Regions from separate parts of the Roseibium salinum genome, predicted to be linked through region 2. Evidence: riboswitches for the same ligand, from Rfam matches in the RefSeq annotation. Region 2 holds a riboswitch; each other region holds the start of a gene.
What was found. Region 2 has a riboswitch for thiamine pyrophosphate ahead of ON753_RS24155 (ABC transporter permease). Riboswitches for the same ligand answer to the same signal wherever they lie in the genome.
Positions count from the first base shown of each region.

Region 1: another riboswitch for thiamine pyrophosphate. It lies ahead of thiM (hydroxyethylthiazole kinase); the one in region 2 lies ahead of ON753_RS24155 (ABC transporter permease).
Region 3: another riboswitch for thiamine pyrophosphate. It lies ahead of thiO (glycine oxidase ThiO); the one in region 2 lies ahead of ON753_RS24155 (ABC transporter permease).

Region 1 covers NZ_JAPEVI010000003.1:381,502-387,643, forward strand. The annotation lists gene ON753_RS06235 (xanthine dehydrogenase family protein molybdopterin-binding subunit) at 1-832, shown strand, start outside; gene sbmA (peptide antibiotic transporter SbmA) at 1,068-2,081, opposite strand; gene ON753_RS06245 (DMT family transporter) at 2,437-3,435, shown strand; gene ON753_RS06250 (hypothetical protein) at 3,487-3,894, opposite strand; gene ON753_RS06255 (Lrp/AsnC ligand binding domain-containing protein) at 3,927-4,163, opposite strand; TPP riboswitch at 4,298-4,408, shown strand; gene thiM (hydroxyethylthiazole kinase) at 4,477-5,247, shown strand; partial or broken gene thiD (bifunctional hydroxymethylpyrimidine kinase/phosphomethylpyrimidine kinase) at 5,279-6,084, shown strand.
Region 2 covers NZ_JAPEVI010000003.1:4,208,463-4,214,604, forward strand. The annotation lists gene ON753_RS24145 (adenylosuccinate synthase) at 1-484, shown strand, start outside; gene ON753_RS24150 (prolipoprotein diacylglyceryl transferase) at 748-2,484, shown strand; TPP riboswitch at 2,734-2,840, shown strand; gene ON753_RS24155 (ABC transporter permease) at 2,988-3,743, shown strand; gene ON753_RS24160 (ABC transporter substrate-binding protein) at 3,771-4,712, shown strand; gene rpoH (RNA polymerase sigma factor RpoH) at 4,795-5,679, opposite strand; gene ON753_RS24170 (RluA family pseudouridine synthase) at 5,857-6,142, opposite strand, start outside.
Region 3 covers NZ_JAPEVI010000003.1:1,587,656-1,593,797, reverse strand. The annotation lists gene ON753_RS11935 (class I SAM-dependent methyltransferase) at 1-400, shown strand, start outside; gene ON753_RS11930 (ROK family protein) at 352-1,245, opposite strand; gene ON753_RS11925 (class II aldolase/adducin family protein) at 1,248-1,964, opposite strand; gene ON753_RS11920 (pirin family protein) at 2,152-3,078, opposite strand; TPP riboswitch at 3,345-3,470, shown strand; gene thiO (glycine oxidase ThiO) at 3,635-4,612, shown strand; gene thiS (sulfur carrier protein ThiS) at 4,596-4,793, shown strand; gene ON753_RS11905 (thiazole synthase) at 4,799-5,572, shown strand; gene ON753_RS11900 (thiamine phosphate synthase) at 5,569-6,142, shown strand, end outside.

The sequences.
Region 1 (6,142 bases), 3.8 Mb from region 2:
CGGCACGCAAACCAATGGACAGGGCCACGCGACCGCCTATAGCCAGGTGGTAGCGGAACTGTTCGGCGTGACGATCGACGACATCCAGGTCATCCAGGGCGATACCGACAGGGTGCGCCAGGGCGGCGGCACCGGCGGGTCACGCTCGATCCCGCTCGGCCTGCCCTCGGTGCGCGATGCCAGCATGGCGCTGGTGAAGAAGGTCAAGGAACTGGCCGCAGACCGGCTGGAAGCCGGGGTCGAGGATCTGGAGCTTGAAAGCGGCGTCGTCCGCGTGGTGGGAACCGACCGGCAGATCACGCTGGCCGAAATCTCGGCGGCGGCCGGCGAAACTCTGGCGGCCACGGAAGAGGTCAAGCAGAACGAGGCGACCTATCCGAACGGCACTCATATCTGCGAGGTGGAGGTCGATCCGGATACCGGCGACGTTGCCTTGGTAAACTATGTCATCGTCGACGATTTCGGGGTCACGGTGAACCCGTTGCTGCTGGCCGGGCAGGTTCAGGGCGGCGCGGCGACTGCAATCAGCCAGGCCTTGTGCGAACACACGGTCTATGACGACGACGGGCAGCTTTTGACCGCCTCCCTACTGGACTACCGGCTGATACGCGCGTCGGATCTGCCGGACATCCATTTCGAGACCCGCAACATCCCGTCCACGACCAATGCAATGGGCATCAAGGGGGCGGGGGAAGCCGGTACCATCGGCGGCTGCGCCGCTGTGATGAACGCGGTGCAACGGGCCCTGAAAGACGGCGCCGGCGTCACTGAAATCATCGACATGCCGGCAACGCCGCTGAGGGTCTGGGAAGCCATCCAGGCGGCGCGCTGAAGACGGCGATATGGCCGGCCTGAGAGTGATGACAACCCTTCGGACGTCGTCCCGGACGGAGCGAAGCGCAGATCCGGGATCGGTGAGCCGAGATCTGTCGGATTGAAGGAAGGTGGCTTCTGGCTCTCCGATCCCGGCTCGCGCTGCGCTTGGCCGGGATGACGACGGAGGCGATGTACTTGGTCAACAACCGAGGCCGGCGACTTCGCCGGCCTTGCCGATTTCAATACGGATATCATTCCGCCGGCAGGGGCGCCGGCTCGCCGCCGCTGCGCTCGTAGTCCCAGATGTTTTCCTCAAAGGCGCGCAGGCGTTTGTAGACGGAAATCAGTTCGACGATCGTCGTCCAGGCGTTGACGAGATATTGGAAGGAACTTTCCACACGCCCGAAAGCCCGGACGATCTGTTGCATCACGCCGAGGGTAATGGCGCCGGAAACGATGGTCGGGGCCAGGGCGACATAGGGAACCAGAACGGTCGCCTGCAGGTAGGACCATTTGGCTACATCGAAGTAGAGGTAGTGAAAGAACAGACGGAAATAGTTGCGGCGCACATGGCTGTAGAGTTCGACCACGGACGGGGGCGACGCGCGCTCTTCGTTGTCTTCGCCATAGACCAGCTCCTTGCGGTAGGCGGCCTCCACCTTCTGGTTGTTGAATTCAAGGCCCGGCAGCTTGACCCCGACGGCCGCGAGCAGGACCGTTCCGGAGGCGGCGGAAAGCAGGGCGACGTAGACCAGGGAATGGTCTATCGGGCCGATCCAGGGCAGTACGGTGACATGTCTCGAAAGGTCCCACAGAAGCGGGAGGAACGCGATGAGAGTCATGATCGATCGCATGAACGATACGCCAAGGCTCTCCATGATACGGGCGAACCGCATCGTATCTTCCTGAACGCGCTGAGAGGCCCCTTCGATATGGCGCACGACGTGCCAGTGAGCCATGTAGTAGTCGTTCATGGCGGTTCGCCAGCGGAAGATGAAATGCTTGATGAAGAAATCCAGCACCACGGCAATGGCAACATAGAGCGCGGCGATCCAGAAGAACGTCATCAGCTCCGCCATGTACTCGTCGAAGGTGATGCTTCCCGGTTCCGCCAGGGCTCTCTGGATGAGGTCGTAAAACGAACCGAACCATTCGTTGATATCGACGTCCAATTGAACCTTGTACCAGGTCACCCACAGGATCAGGACGGATCCCGCCCAGGCCCACAGGAACCACTTGCGGGATTTGAAAAACGAACGGAACATGGCGCACTGCCTCTCGAATCGGAGTTCCCGGGATTATAGGTAGACGCAGGTTCAATGGGAGAGGCCCGGCCAGGTTTTGAGACAGTTGTGAAGAGATTTTGACGGGTTAATCTCGAAACCCGTGCAGATATACGGACGAGGACGGCAACAACATCGAGTAGGCAGTGGTTAGTTATTGGTGTAGGCGTGCCTTCACTCAATCTTCTGGTGTAAAAATCTCCTTCTCATCTGTATTTTCACGCGCACGAAACGGCTGCCCATGTCGGCCGTGAGCGCACTTTGCGGCTCCCCGTGATTTTCCGGTCCGGCGGTCACGGGACAAGGTTCAAATGCCGGTCCAGCAGACGAGTGCATCATGACGACCGGCATCAGATCCGAAGCAAACGCCCAGCCCGCACCGGCCGGGATGACCCGGCATGCCCCGTTGCTCGGCATTTCACTGAAACTTGCCTCGACGCTGATCTTTTTCGTCATGGCAGCCTCGCTGAAGATTGCCGCCGAAACCGTGCCGATCGGACAACTGGTGTTCGCCCGCAATTTCTTCGGACTGTTTCCGGTGCTGCTCATGGTCGGCCTGCGCGGGGAACTTGGACTGGCCTTCCGGACGAAGAACCCGAAAGGGCACCTGACGCGGTCGGCCATCGGGCTCTCGGCCATGGTCTGCTCTTTCACCGCGCTCTATCTGCTGCCCCTGCCGGATGCCACGACCATCGGCTTTGCGACGCCGCTGGTGGTGGTCGTGCTGGCCTTCTTTCTCCTGGGCGAACCGGTGCGCATCTATCGCTGGAGCGCCGTTGTCGTGGGGTTCGTGGGCATTCTGGTGGTCCTGTCGCCGCATCTGGGCGAAGGAGACCTGGACAGCACGGCGACGCTGGGAGCGCTGCTGGGTCTTGCCGCTGCCGTCTTCGGGGCGCTGGCCATGATAGCCGTGCGCAAATTGTGCGAGACGGAGCGGACCTCGACGATCGTCACCTGGTTTGCCGGAGCATCGACAGTGATGTCCCTGTTGACCGTGCCTTTGGGGTTTGTGCTGCCGGGGCAGGCATGGATCATCCCGGATTTGGAGATGGCGGGCCTGCTGATCCTGATCGGTCTTGCCGGCGGCGTCGGCCAGATCCTGCTGACGCAAAGCTATCGCTTCGCCGATGCCTCGACCATCGCACCGTTCGACTACGTCAACATGCTGTGGGCGATCATCGTCGGCTGGTTGATCTTTTCCGAAACGCCCGTTCCGGAAGTGGTCGTCGGGGCCGCCATCGTGATCGCGGCCGGTGTCTTCGTCATCTACCGTGAACACAAGCTCGGCCTCGACCGCACCAAGGCGCGCCGCGCCTCATCGCCATCGAGGTCCTGAACGAAAAAGCCGATTTGGCTTTTCAGGCCACGGTCCCGCCGGCGGTGGACCTCACTGCGGCTTGTACTCAAATGTCTCGAGGGCGCTTTTCGAGCCGTCGGGGAAGACCAGCTGTACGCTGACGGACTGGGTGGAGCCGGCCGGGCGCTCGATATAGGGCTTGTCCTTCAGAACCGCGTTGGGGTTGGCCGGATCGCACTCGTCCAGTTCCCATTCCTGGTCGAGCGGGCCGCCGTTGACGCCGTAGAAGACGTAGTCGATGCCGCATTTCCAGGATTCCAGATGGGTGAAATAGACCAGTTCCTGACCCTCCCAGTCGCGGAACGCTACCCAGTTGGCCTTTGTGAGGTCCAGGATCTGCTTGATCTGTTCGGGCGGCATGCCTTGCGCGGATGCAGGCCCGCTCGCCGGCAGGAGCATGAGGGCGAGGGAGAAAACGGCGGACTTCAGAAAGCGCATGGAATGCCTCCGGATAAATGAAAAAACGCGGGTTAGAATGCCTTGAAGGTAATGATGGTCTTGGTGTCCTGGATGCCGTCGATCGGGTGCACCTTCTCATTGACGAAATGGCCGATATCGGCGCCTTCCTCGACGTAAAATTTCACCAGGAGATCATAGTCGCCGCTGGTGGAATAGACTTCGGACGCAATCTCCGCGTCGGCGATCGCATTGGCGACCTGGTAGGTCTTGCCCAGCTGGCATTTGATCATCACGAAAAACGGTGTCATGCGGCGCTCCGGACGGTTGGACGTTGCAAATCTGGTTTCAACGACATCGCCCATCTGATTGCCGCAGTCAATTGCCGAGGCTCCGCGTCGATCCGCGGGACTTGCATTCAGCAGCCAGCCTTGCTAGCAGTGCAGCCGTCTCATGGGGGTGCCCGGCGATCGTCGACCGGGCTGAGAGGCGGGTGGCCAACTCCTTGAACCTGATCCGGCTTGTACCGGCGGAGGGATTTGAGATGACGTTCAAAAAGACGCCCGGTGCCTCGCGATCGTCTCGGCGGACCTCCCGCGCTCCGGCCCGTTCAGGAGGTGCCGGATGACCATCAGCGTTGCCGCGTCCACCCGCACCCTTACGGCAGAGACGGTTTTCGATCTGCTGGAGCGCGTCCGCCACAAGACACCCCGCGTTCACGCGATCACAAATGCCGTTGCGCAGAGCTTTACCGCCAACGTCCTGCTGGCGCTGGGCGCTGTTCCGTCCATGACGTTTGCCCGGGAAGAAGTCGCGGCCTTCGTGGCGGGCGCGGATGCCTTGCTGATCAATCTCGGCACTCTGGACGAGGCGCGGCGCGAGGCCATTCCGCTTGCCTTCGATGCTGCAAGGACGGCGGGCCGCCCGGTGAGCATCGATCCGGTTTTCGTCAACCGGTCGCCTGTCCGCTGCACCTATGCCCGTGACCTCATTGCCCGCGGGCCGGATCTGGTGCGGCTGAACGAACAGGAATTGGAAGCGCTGTTTCCCGAAAGAGCCAACGCTGAAGAGCTGATTGCCGCCGGAACGGTTCTTGCCGTGACGGGGCCGGAAGACAGGATCGAGGGCAGGGCAGAGGATTTCAGGCTGATGAACGGGCACCCGCTGATGGCACGAGTGACCGCGACAGGATGTGCCGGCGGCGCGGTTCTTTCGGCCTTTGCAAGTGTCGAGACCGATACGGCGCTGGCCGCCGCCTGCGGCCTGTCGGTGTTCAACATTGCCGGCGAGATCGCGGCCGGGCGCGCCAGGGGGCCCGGAACCCTGGTGCCGGAACTGCTCGACGCTCTCTACGTGATGAGCCTGGACGACATAAAAGCCCGGCTCAGGGCGTGAGGCTGTTCGGTTTTCATAAAAGGAGATACCCATGACCGCGATCGCGGTGACCATTGCAGGGTCGGATTCCGGCGGCGGTGCCGGGATACAGGCCGACCTCAAGACCTTTTCAGCAAACGGCGTCTACGGCGCCAGCGTTCTGACCGCCCTGACCGCACAGAACACGCTCGGGGTCACCGCCATTCATGACCTGCCGCCGGACTTCGTCCGGGCGCAGATGGATGCGGTCTTCTCCGATCTGAAGGTGAATGCGACCAAGATCGGCATGCTGTCGCGCATCGACATCATCGAAACGGTCGCCGAGGGCCTGGAGGCCCATGCGACCGGGCCAGTGGTGCTGGACCCCGTGATGGTTGCCGCCTCTGGAGACCCCCTGCTTGCCGACAGCGCCGTGGAGGGACTGATTGCCATCCTGATACCGCTTGCCGATGTCATTACGCCGAACCTGCACGAAGCTGCAAGGATCCTGGAGTGCGAGGTTGCCGCCAGCGAGACGGAAATGCAGGCGCAGGCGGAGCGGCTTTTACGTCTGGGTGCAAGGTCGGTCCTGCTGAAGGGGGGCACGGCTCGGGTGCGGAGTGCGCGGACCTGTTCCTGGATGGCGGCGGCAATGCCGTATGGCTGCGCGAAAAACGCATCGACACCCGCAATACCCATGGCACCGGCTGCACCCTGTCGTCCGCAATTGCCGCCGGCCTCGCCAAGGGACTGGATCTGCAGGGTGCGATCGGGGAGGCGAAGGCCTATATTCATGCCGCGATTGTCGCCGCCGATCAGCTTGATATCGGCGCCGGTCACGGGCCGGTTCACCATTTCCATCGCTTCTGGAGTAAGTGACATGCCTGACGGGACTTCACAAAAGACCAGGCTGATGAGCCGGAGAAAGCTCCTCGGT
Region 2 (6,142 bases):
GACGCGTGTGGGGGAAGGGCCGTTCCCGACCGAGCAGCAGAACGAAGTCGGCGAATTTCTGGGAAGCCGCGGCCATGAATTCGGAACCGTCACCGGCCGGCGCCGGCGCTGCGGCTGGTTCGACGCCGTGCTGGTTCGCCAGACCGTGTGCACATCCGGCATCAACGGCATCGCGCTGACGAAGCTGGATGTTCTCGACGGCCTCGATGAAATCAAGATCTGCGTCGGCTACGAGCTGGACGGCGAACGCATCGACTATCTGCCGGCCTCGCAAGGGGCGCAGGAGCGGGTCGTGCCGGTTTACGAGTCGCTGCCGGGTTGGAAGGAATCGACCGAAGGCGCGCGGACCTGGGCGGACCTGCCGGCGCAGGCGATCAAATATGTGCGCCACGTGGAGGAGCTTATCGGTGCGCCGGTGGCAATTCTTTCCACCAGTCCGGAACGTGATGACACAATTCTTGTGCAGAATCCTTTCCAGGATTGAGATCTGCGGCGATAGAAGGCCAATAATTGAAGCTGACAGGCGCGTTGCGAGATCACGATGGCTTGGCCGGGTATTCTCAATTGCGCTTGTCCGCGTCGATCAGATAACTACGTAACGGGACAAGAGTACTGGAAGGTTCGCTGTTTGAACGGGATTTTTCGAAGAAATAGCGCCGGTCTTCAAAAACTTGCTATAAGCCTGACTATGACCCGAAATCTCAGGCCAGCAGATCCGATCCTTGCAGTTGGCCGGTAGGCAGGAAGATGGCTGATTATTATTCGATTCTGAAGAAAACGATCGCGTCTTTGCCGGAAAGCAATGGTGCTGCCCGCCGGAGTGTGTACAGCCGCGCGCGCAACGCCATTGTCAATCAACTCAAAGCCTACGAACCGCCGCTGTCGCCTTCCGAAATCACCGCCGAACAGCTCCGCCTGGAAGAGGCGATCCGCAAGGTGGAAGCGGAAGCAGCCCGGGAAAGCCTCGGCCTGGGCCCGGCAGCCCCCAGGGTGGAGCCGCCCGTGGCGCGGCCTGCCGCTGCCGCGCCCGCGGAAGACGAGGCCGAGGTCGCAGCCGAGCCGGCCCATGAACCCGCGCCTGAGGGCGAGGAGGAGGCTCCGTCTGACGAGGATGTCCCTTCACCGCTGAAAGACACGCTTTCGGAAGCGCAATCGCTCGGCACGGCCGCCACCCAGGCCGTCCAGAGCACCAGGGAGGCCGCTGATCCTTCGCTCGAGCAGCCTTCGGTGGATACATCGCCAGAGCGCCGCGAACCGTCCTTTGGAAGCCAGGCGCCTCATGAAGACGACAGTCTTTTTGAACCGGAAGATGGTCAGCAAGCAGCAACCGAAACGTCGCGCTACGGCGACGCCGAGCTGGCGGCCGCAAAAGAGAGCTTCAGGAAAAACGGCCGGTCGAAACGCCCGAGCGCTTCGGAGGCCTTGAGGGACGGCGCCGGCAACCGCATCCTTCCGATCGTGATCGCGGCCGTCCTGTTGTTGGCGGTTCTGGGCGCCGGCGCCTATTTCTTCCTCGCGCCCGAAGGACAGTTCACCGCCAACAGGACGGGCGAGACGTCCGAGACGTCTCAGACGACCTCACCCGCCGATGAGCCGGTGGATGAACCGGCGGAGGTGGGCACTGCGGACGGTACGGCCGGAGAGCCGGTGAAGAATAGCGACCGGTTGCTGAGCGACAGCGAAGGGGAGGTGGTTGCACCGGACGCGCGGTCCGTCACCACGACCCTGATTACACCTGAGGAGGCTGAACCGAAGCCCGCCCAACCTTCCATCGTCACCAATATCGAAGGAGACGATGCGCCCGCTGACGCCGAAGCGCCGGCCGGGGAAACCGCATCGGAGCCCGGCGACGGTGAACCGCTCGCCGTTCCGGAAGGCAACCTGGCGGCGATCGCGCCCGAGGAAACCACGCCGTCCGATCCTTCCGTCGGGCTTGAGGAAGGGGCTCAACGCTCGATCCTCTATGAGGAGGGGGATGAAAGCGGAGGGGCCGGCACGGCTTCTCAGGGCGCCGTTGTCTGGACGCTCGAGGAAGAGACCAATCTCGACGGCAAGGCGCAGGCGGTTCTGAGTGCATCGGTCGAAATCCCCGAACGCGACGTGAAGGTCGATATCCGGATCAAGCCGAATGACGACACGTCCCTGCCGGCCAGCCATCTCGTTGAGATCAAGTACGAGTTCCCTGATAGCTTTGCCTCCGGCGATGTCGTCAACGTTCCCGGCCTTGTCATGAAACCGACGGAAGAGGCACGCGGCGATGCGTTGATCGGAGCCTCGGTGAAAGTCTCTCCGGGCTTCTTCTGGATCGCGCTTTCCAATCTGCCGAACGAACAGCAGCGCAACCTCGCCCTTTTGCGTGAGCGTGGCTGGATCGACATTCCCATGCTCTACGAGAACGGCAAACGCGGGATCCTGACCATCGAAAAGGGTTCGGCCGGCGAGAATGTAGTCGAACAGGCCCTTTCCTCTTGGCAGGCCGGCTGACACCTCAAGATTGAAAAGCCGCCATCCGGCGCCTCGGTTTTCTGACGAAGTACCTCCTTTCCATCGTCATCCCGGCCAAGCGCAGCGCGAGCCGGGACCGGAGAGCCACTAGCATTCGCGTTATCGCCGATAGACATCGGCTCACCGATCCCGGGTCTCCGCTTCGCTGCGCCCGGGATGACGATCCGAAGATCCGCCTGGACCGCCATCCGGCGGCTTGCATTTTTCGGCCGGGCAGGGCATGTTCCGGCTTGGTCCGAGGGGTGCTCCCATTGTGGAGCTGAGATGGCGCAAGCGCCGAACCCTTAGAACCTGATCCGGGTCATGCCGGCGAAGGGACGGAATCCTTAGCCTATTCCCGGATCTCCAATGTCACGTTCGGCACGTCCGAAGACGGGAGATCCTATGCGTTTGTGCCTGCCATCGCGGCGGCATCTGCACATGCAGATACCGTTCGCCGGAACGGAAGCCTCAAAGGCCTTTCAGTCGGTCTGGGAGGCGCCATGAAGGCGTTCCTTGCCATCCTCCTGAAATTCCTGGCCGGCACCGGCGCTGCCCTGGGCATCTGGGGCCTGTTGGTCGCGGTCCTGCAGCCGCCGTCCTTCATGCTTCCCGGGCCGGTGGACGTGCTGCTTGCCTTTCCCAAACATGCCGGTTTCCTGCTGCACCATGCGGGGATCACGGCCCTGGAAACCGTGCTCGGATTTGCACTCGGCGTCACGTCCGGGGCGCTTCTGGCGATATCCGTCTGGCTGTTTCCGCTGGCCGGGCGGGTGATCATGCCGCCGATCCTGGTGACGCAGGCCTTGCCGGTTTTCGCCATCGCACCGGTGCTGGTGCTCTGGCTGGGCTTCGGCATGTCCTCGAAAATCGTCATGGCCATACTGGTGATCTTCTTCACGGTCACCTCGACCGTCTATGACGGGCTGCGGCGGACCGAAACCGGCCTCAAGGACCTGGCTCGCCTTTACGGCGTGCCCAGGCACAAGGAGCTTTGGATCTTCCGTCTCCCCTCCGCCTTGCCCGCCTTTGCGTCCGGCCTGCGCGTTGCCGCCGTTTTTGCCCCGATGGGCGCGGTGGTCGGCGAGTGGGCCGGAGCCAAGGGCGGGCTGGCTTTCATCATGTTGCAGGCCAATGCGCGCGGCAATGCCAATCTCCTGTTTGCCGCCGTCATCCTGCTCGCGCTGATGGTGCTGGCCATGCGCTACGCCGTCGAACATCTCACCCGAATTCTCGTCCCCTGGCAGGTCGAAGACTGACCGCCGCCTCAATTTCTGGAGGATTGAATGAAAAAGACACTGCTATCCCTGACGGTTGCCGCCGGTCTGCTCGCCAGCACCCCGCTTCAAGCCGCGGAAAAGCTGACCGTGCTCCTGGACTGGTTCACTAATCCCGACCATGCTCCGGTCATCACCGCGCAGACCATGGGTTTCTTCGAAGCCGAGGGCCTTGACGTGGAACTGGTCGAACCTGCCGACCCGGCCATGCCCCCGAAACTCGTTGCCGCAGGGCAGGGGGATATCGCCATCTCCTACCAGCCGACGCTGCATGCCCATATCGAGGAAGGCCTGCCCCTGATGCATATCGGCACGCTGGTGGAAACGCCGCTCAACTCGCTGATCGTTCTGAAGGACGGTCCGATCAAGGAATTGAAGGACCTGAAGGGCAAGACGATCGGGTTTTCCGTGTCCGGTTTCGAAGATGCCATGCTCGGACAGATGCTGCGCTCGGTTGATCTCACGATCGACGATGTCGAACTCATCAACGTGAATTTCGCTCTGTCTCCGGCGCTCATGTCGGGCCAGGTGGATGCGGTCATCGGCGCCTACCGCAATTTCGAGCTGACGCAGATCGAGATCGAAGGCAAGGAAGGCAAGGCCTTCTTCCCGGAGGAAAACGGCGTGCCGGTCTTCGATGAGCTCATCTATGTGGTGAACAAGGACAAGGTCGACGATCCGCGCTATGCCAGGTTCCTGGCAGCGGTCGAGGCGGCGACGATCTACCTGACCAACCATCCGGAGCAAGCCTGGAACGCCTTCATCGAGGCCTATCCGCATCTCAATGACGAATTGAACAAACGCGCCTGGGCGGACACGCTGCCGCGCTTTGCCAAGCGCCCCGCAGCGCTCGACAAGGGACGCTATCAGCGCTTTGCCGAGTTCATGGCCGAGGCCGGCCTCATCAGCAAGGTCGTGCCGGTCGAAAGCTACGCCATCGAAATCAGGTGAGCGAGGCGGGCGCCGGAAAACGAAAAACGCCGAAGCCCATATAGGCTCCGGCGCTTTCGGGCAACCTGCTAGGTTCCGGACGTCAGGCTGCCGGTTGTTCCATGGAACGGGCGCTGTTGCGCACGGCCTTTTGAACCTTTTCGAAGGCGCGGACTTCGATCTGGCGCACGCGTTCGCGGCTGACGCCGAATTCGCCGGACAGATCCTCCAGCGTCATCGGGTCCTCGGAGAGCCGGCGGGCCTCGAAAATGCGGCGTTCGCGTTCATTGAGGACATCCATGGCGTCGCTCAGGAGCTTGCGGCGCATGTCCAGCTCCTCCTGATTGGCCAGCATGGTTTCCTGGCTTTCGCTCTCGTCGACGAGCCAATCCTGCCATTCGCCGGCGTCCGCTTCCGCACGCACCGGGGCGTTGAGGCTGGCGTCGCCGCCGAGGCGGCGGTTCATGGAGATGACCTCGTCCTCGGACACGCCGAGGCGGGTCGCGATTTCAGACACCTGATGCGGCTTCAGGTCGCCCTCGTCCAGCGCCTGGATCTTGCCCTTCAGACGGCGCAGATTGAAAAACAGCCGTTTCTGGTTTGCGGTGGTGCCCATTTTGACGAGCGACCAGGACCGCAGGATATATTCCTGAATGGCGGCCTTGATCCACCACATCGCATAGGTCGCGAGCCGGAAACCCTTGTCCGGCTCAAAGCGCTTGACCGCCTGCATCAGGCCGACATTGCCTTCGGAGACGACTTCGCCGATCGGCAGGCCGTAGCCGCGGTACCCCATGGCGATCTTGGCGACGAGCCGCAGGTGGGAATTGACGAGGCGCTCTGCCGCTTCAGGGTCTTCATGCTCCTTGTAGCGCTTGGCGAGCATGTACTCTTCCTGCGGCTGCAGCATGGGAAACTTGCAGATCTCATCCAGATAGCGGCTGAGGCCGCCTTCCCCGGCAGTGAGCATCGGTACGTTCTGGGCCATAACATGCACCCCCTTTCGTCAAACTGCGTCCCCAGGCTCCGGGTGCCCCGCGAAATTCGCGCAAGCGAGCCGTTTCGGAGTTAAGGCGGACGCACAATAGTGTCCGTTCAGGCACACAAGATCTCCTAATATAGGTCGGAATTTGCCGATTGCATGACTGAAAAACGAAATAGGATCCTAAAAGTTTCGTAATGCAGACAAAAGATTTTCGAAATCCGGGGGGGTCTGGCTCTCGAAACGCAAAGTTTTACCGCTAACCGGGTGTTCGAAGACAAGCAGTCCCGCGTGAAGCGCCTGCCTGCCGAAATTCGCGACAAGGCCCTTGAGCGGCTCTTCAAGCCGGTTCGCCTTGGTCTTGAACCCGGAGCCGTAATCACTGTCGCCGATCAGGGGATGGCCGATATGGGCCATATGGACGCGGATCTGGTGGGTGCGGCCGGTCTCCAGGCGGCATTCCATCAGG
Region 3 (6,142 bases), 2.6 Mb from region 2:
CAGGCAGATCAACGAGATCATTTCACAGTGCTGCCGTCCGGATGGCCTGCTGCTGGTTGCAACGCCCATTATCGACCGTCAACCGGCCCGGCAGTGGCTGCAGCACTTCCACATCGCCCACAAATACTACTTCACTCATGACGCCCTGATCGGCCTCATGGCGGGCCTTGGGGGCAAGCTGGTAAAATATAACGGCAATGATTCCTTTCTGTTCAGATTGGGCGCCGAGACGGACGCCGACGCCATAGGACAGCTCTATGCGCGAAGCGCCGAAAGGATCAGGAAGGCCATCGAAGCCGAACTCAGGCCCTCAAGAAGGAGCTTGCTGAGTTTCTTCAGGTTCTGGCGCCCTCATTCCCACAGCCAGGCAGCGCCGCGAACGCCGGAACTGTCGCCGTGAAAGGCCTTGCGGATCGGCGTGTCGAACCTGTCTGAGAAGATGTAGGGCAGCATCGCCGGCGGAAGGTCGTCGTAGAGCTCGTCGATATTCGACATGCCGCCGCCAAGCACGAATACGTCCGGGTCCAGGAGGTTTGCAGACATGGCAAGCGCGCGGGCAAGGCGGCTCACATAAGCTGTATAAACCTCATTGGCGACCGCATTCCCGGAGCGCTTCAGCGCCATGATCTCGTGCCCTTTGAGAAGCGTCCCGGTCCGTTCCTGGTAGTCGAGCTGAAAGCCGGTGCCCGAACACCAGCGATCGATCACGCCCTTGTGGCCGATCCAGCTGTCGGGACCCGGAAACTCTTCCGGCTTGAGCCAAGGGACCGAGATTGCACCCCATTCGCCGCCGATCCCGTTTGCGCCCAGATGGGCCTTCGCGTCGATCGCGATTCCCGACCCGCAGCCGGTGCCGATGATGATGGCATGCACCACGTGGGCTCCGGCTCCGGCACCGTCGGTTGCCTCGGAGACCGCCAGGCAGTTCGCATCGTTTTGAATACGCACCTGCCGGCCGAGGACCCTCTCCAGGTCCTTGTCCAGCGGCTTGCCGTTCATCCAGGTGGAATTCGCGTTCTTGACGAGACCGGTCTTCGGTGAGAGGGAGCCGGGAATGCCGAGACCGAGCGTGCCGCTCTGGCCGGTTGCCCGTTCGGCAGCCTCCACCAGCTGCTTGACCGCAAGCAGACAGCCTTCGTAGTCGTTCCGGGGCGTGTCGAGACGCTGCCTGAACAGCTCTTTTCCCTCGTTGGAAAGAGCAATGATCTCGATCTTCGTACCACCCCAATCAATTCCGAGCCGCATCCTCATCCCACCCGTTTCGGCAATTCGAAAGCGGCCGACTGACCCTCTTCGAATTCGTTCGTCTGCTTGCCGTAGCTTTTGAACTTTCTCAGGATATCCGCCATCTCGGCGGCATCCAGAATGACCGGCTCCCCCAGTGCCAGAGCGGAAAGGTATTGATCCGCCAGATCTTCAATTCCCTCGGCGACGGCCAGGGCCTTTTGCAGCGTCGGTCCGCCCGCAATCTGCCCGTGATTGGCGAGGAGGCAGGCGTTGCGATCCCCCAGTGCCGCGATCATTGCGTCCGAAAGGGCCCTGGTCCCGAAGCTGGCATAATCCGCGCACTCGATCCGGTCGCCGCCGGCCAGCGCCACCATATAGTGAAAGGCGGGAATGCCCTTGCGATGGCAGGCAAGTGCGGTCGCCCGCGGGCTGTGGCAATGGACGACGGCTCCGCAAGCCGGTTTCGCCAGATAGAAATCCAGATGCATCCGCCATTCTGAAGAAGGCAGGATATCGCCCCGGTAACAGCCTTCCAGATCCAGCGCGACGATCCTGTCTTCGCTCAGGACTTCATAGGGCGTGCCCGAAGGTGTCAGCAGGAACCCGGAACTGGTGCGCGCGCTGACATTGCCGGAAGTTCCCTTTGTCAGTCCGAGCCGGGTAAACGCGCGCGCGGTTTCGATGATTTCGCGGCGCAGCTCCGCACTGTCGTCTGGAAAGAGAGGTTTTTCGGGCATTTGTGTTTTCACAGGTCAAAACTTTGGAAGCCGGATCCGACAGATCACGGAACAGGCGCCTAGATGACAGACATCCGGCTGTGTTTTCAAGAGACTGGCCGGATAAAACCTGAGGAGCGGAGCGGAAAGGGCTTGAACGGCGGACTTTCCCACGCCCCTCGTTTTGAAGATGCCGGAATCTCGCGGTCTACCGGTCGGGAAGGGGAATAAAGTCTTCCGCATCCCCCGGCACCGTGTCGAACCGGCCCAGGCGCCAGTCTTCCTTGGCCTGCTCGATACGCTCCTTTGAGGAAGAGACGAAGTTCCACCAGATGTAGCGGCGGCCGTCCATCGGCGCGCCGCCGAGGACAACGAACCGGGCCGGATCGGGCGAGGTGTTCTCGATCACCAGATGGTCTCCCGGTTTGAAGACCAGCAGCTGCGCCGGATCGAAGCTTTGCCCGGCAATGCTGATGCGGCCGGAAACCGTATAAAGGCCGCGCTCTTCCCAACCGGCGTCGAGAGGAACCTTCGCGCCCGGTTCGAGAGAGATGTCGGCGTAAAACAGCTCCGAAGCCGTAGTGACCGGCGCCTTGTGACCGTAGAGCTCGCCGGCGATCAGTTTGACAGAGGCGCCCTTGTCGGCGAATTGCGGTTGTTCCTCCGTGCCGAAATGCTGGAAGGCCGGCGCGCCTTCTTCCAGGTGTTTGGGCAGCGCGACCCAGCTCTGTAGGCCGAAGAGCGGACGAGTCGAAAGCTTGCGCTCCGCCCGCTCACGCTCTGAATGGACAATGCCCTTGCCGGCACTCATCCAGTTGAGGGCGCCCGGCGCAATGGCGATTTCCGTGCCGAGGCTGTCGCGATGATAGAGCTCGCCCTCGAAAAGGTAGGTCACGGTTGCCAGGCCGATATGCGGGTGCGGGCGCACGTCAATGCCGCCGCCGACCAGAAGCTCGGCCGGTCCCATCTGATCGAAGAAGATAAACGGGCCCACCATCCGGCGCCTTGCCGAGGGCAGCGCGCGGCGCACGGAAAAGCCGCCGAGATCCGACGTTCTTGGAACGATAATGGTCTCGATCGGGTCACAGCTTGCAGCGTTCCCCGGAATGGGATCCGGACAATTCAACCAGCTCATCTGCCTCTCCTCGACTTGTATTTGACTTCATTAGATTGGGTGGAACGGCAGGAGATGTCCATTGAACAGTCCGTTTCCGGCTTCCCATTCGCGTTGGACGGAGGTGACCCATCGCGAGCCGCCGCATCATCTGACCGTCTACCGGCTGCAGAGCCGTGCAGAGGTCGGGGCTTTTCTGGCCGGCTTGAGTCCCTAGATATGGAGAGAGGCCGCCGGATCACCCGGCAATGGCACCTTGACAGGTTGCTTGCACTGGCGGCACAAGGTGATTTCACCCGGGGTGCCCCGAAAGGGGCTGAGATACTGCTGGGCGCGATCCGGTCGTGCAGCGCAGGGACCCGAAGAACCTGATCCAGGTCATGCTGGCGAAGGGATGGTGTTTGCCAGAACCGGCAGGTCCCCGACACGGGCGCACGGTCACACCTCATCCCGCACCGGTATGACGAAGCCAGGCAAAGCGTCGAGTGACTTTGCGGGAGATATCCGGAGTGCATACAGCCCGACTTCTGACATTTGCCCGTGCGGCGGCCCGGCCCGCGACCGCTAGAGGCATTTCATGAGAGTGCTGATCCGGGGCGCTGGAGTGGCCGGGCTGACGCTGGCCCGGGAACTCTCCAGGCGCGGTGCGAAAGTCATTGTGGTCGAGAAAAACAAGGACCTTGGCGGCAGCGCTTCCTGGCTCGCCGGTGGCATGCTGGCGCCCTGGTGCGAGCGAGAAAACGCGGAAGAGGACGTACTCACATACGGCAAGACGTCCTTGGACTGGTGGTCGGATGCCGTGCCCGGTCACGTCGTGCGGCACGGAACGCTTGTGGTGGCGCCGCCGCGCGATACGGCCGAGCTCGGCCGGTTCGCGGCTCGCACCACCGGTCACAACTGGCTGGACGGACACGGTATCGCGGCGCTGGAACCGGATCTGGAGGGGCGGTTTTCAAAGGCGCTGTTCTTTCCGGGCGAAGCGCATCTCGACCCGAGAAGAGCCCTGAGCTGCCTTAAGGCGAAGCTGGTCGAAAGAGGTGTCCGGTTTATCTTCGACGGAGAGGCGGCCTCGATCGCTGCCGATTTCACCGCCGATTGTACGGGCATGGCTGCAAGGGACCCGGATCTGCGAGGCGTTCGAGGGGAAATGCTGATCCTGCATGCGCCCGACGTTGCGCTGTCCCGTCCCGTGCGTTTTCTGCATCCGCGCATTCCCGTTTACGTGGTGCCGCGGGAGGGAAATCATTTCATGGTCGGGGCGACCATGATCGAAAGCGACGATACCGGACCGATCAGTGCCCGTTCCGCAATGGAACTGCTCAACGCTGCCTACAGTCTCCACCCGGCCTTTGCCGAGGCAAAGATCGTAGAGACGGGAACCGGCGTTCGTCCGGCCTATTCCGACAATCTGCCGCGCATTGTCCGGTCGGGACGGACATTGTCGCTCAACGGTCTTTACCGGCACGGCTTCCTGCTGTCGCCCCATTATGCCGAAGAGGCCACCAATCAGATCCTTTCTTTCTCAAAGGAGAACGACCTTGAAGCTCACCATTAACGGCCAGGAGCAGGAAGTTTCCAGCGAGACGCTGGCCGCATTGCTCGACGAACTGGCCTACGATCACGAGTTTCTGGCCACAGCCCGCAACAGCGACCTTGTTGCCGCGGAAGACAGGGCAGATTGCCCGCTGGCGGAAGGTGACCGGATCGAGATTCTGTCGCCGATGCAGGGAGGCTGAGCGCCATGGTTGAATTCTACGGCGAGAAAGTCTCCTCGCGCTTTTTGCTCGGCACAGCGCAGTATCCGTCGCCGAAAGTTCTGGCGGATGCGGTAAGGGGCTCGGGGGCCGAAATCCTGACCGTTTCGCTGCGCCGGGAAACGGCGGGAAACGGGGCCGGCGGCAAGTTCTGGGAGCTCATCCGCGAATTGAATGTGCGGGTGCTGCCGAATACCGCCGGATGCCACTCCGCAAAGGAGGCCGTCACAACCGCCAAAATGGCGCGGGAGCTGTTCGGGACCGACTGGATCAAGCTGGAAGTCATCGGACATCACGACAGCCTGCAGCCCGACGTCTTCGCGCTCGTCGAAGCCGCTCGCATTCTGACGGAAGACGGTTTCAAGGTGTTTCCCTATACGACGGAAGACATCATCGTCGGCGAAAAGCTGCTGGAGGCTGGCTGCCAGGTGCTGATGCCGTGGTGCGCGCCGATCGGTTCGGCAAGAGGCCCGGTGAATCCGGATGCCTTGAGGGCTTACCGGGCGCATTTTCCCGGCATTCCCCTTGTGGTCGACGCGGGTCTGGGCAGGCCCTCGCATGCGGCGCAGGTTCTGGAACTGGGCTTCGACGCGGTGCTGCTGAACACGGCCGTTGCGAAGGCCGGCAATCCGGTTGTGATGGCGGAAGCCTTTGCCAGAGCCATCGAGGCCGGCCGTCTTGCCTATGAAGCGCAACCGCTCGAGCCGCGCGACATGGCAGTCCCTTCCACCCCTGTTATCGGCATGGCGGTATTTGAATGAAACTCGACCCGTTTTACCTGATCGTCGACAGCTCCGAATGGATCTCACGGCTGATACCGCTCGGCGTCAAGCTTGTGCAACTGCGGATCAAGGACAAGCCGGAGGCTGAGCTCCGCAAGGAAATCGCCGCGTCCAGAACGATCTGCGAAGACCATGGCTGCCAGCTTGTCGTCAACGACTACTGGCAGCTCGCCATCGACGAAGGCTGCGACTTCGTCCATCTCGGCCAGGAAGACCTTGCGGATGCCGATACCGGTGCGATCCGAAAAGCCGGCCTTCGTCTGGGCGTGTCGACCCATGACGGAGACGAACTGGACGCCGCGCTTGCCGCCTGTCCGGACTACGTCGCGCTGGGCCCGGTCTATCCGACCGTTCTGAAAAAGATGAAATGGGCGCCGCAGGGCGTCGAGAAGATCGGCAAATGGAAGCGCGCGGTCGGCGGTCTGCCGCTCGTCGCCATAGGCGGCCTCAAGCCGGAACGGCTGCCGGGCGTCTTCGAAAACGGCGCGGACAGTGCCGCCGTCGTCACCGACATTACGCTCAATCCGGATCCGGAATCCCGGACGAGGG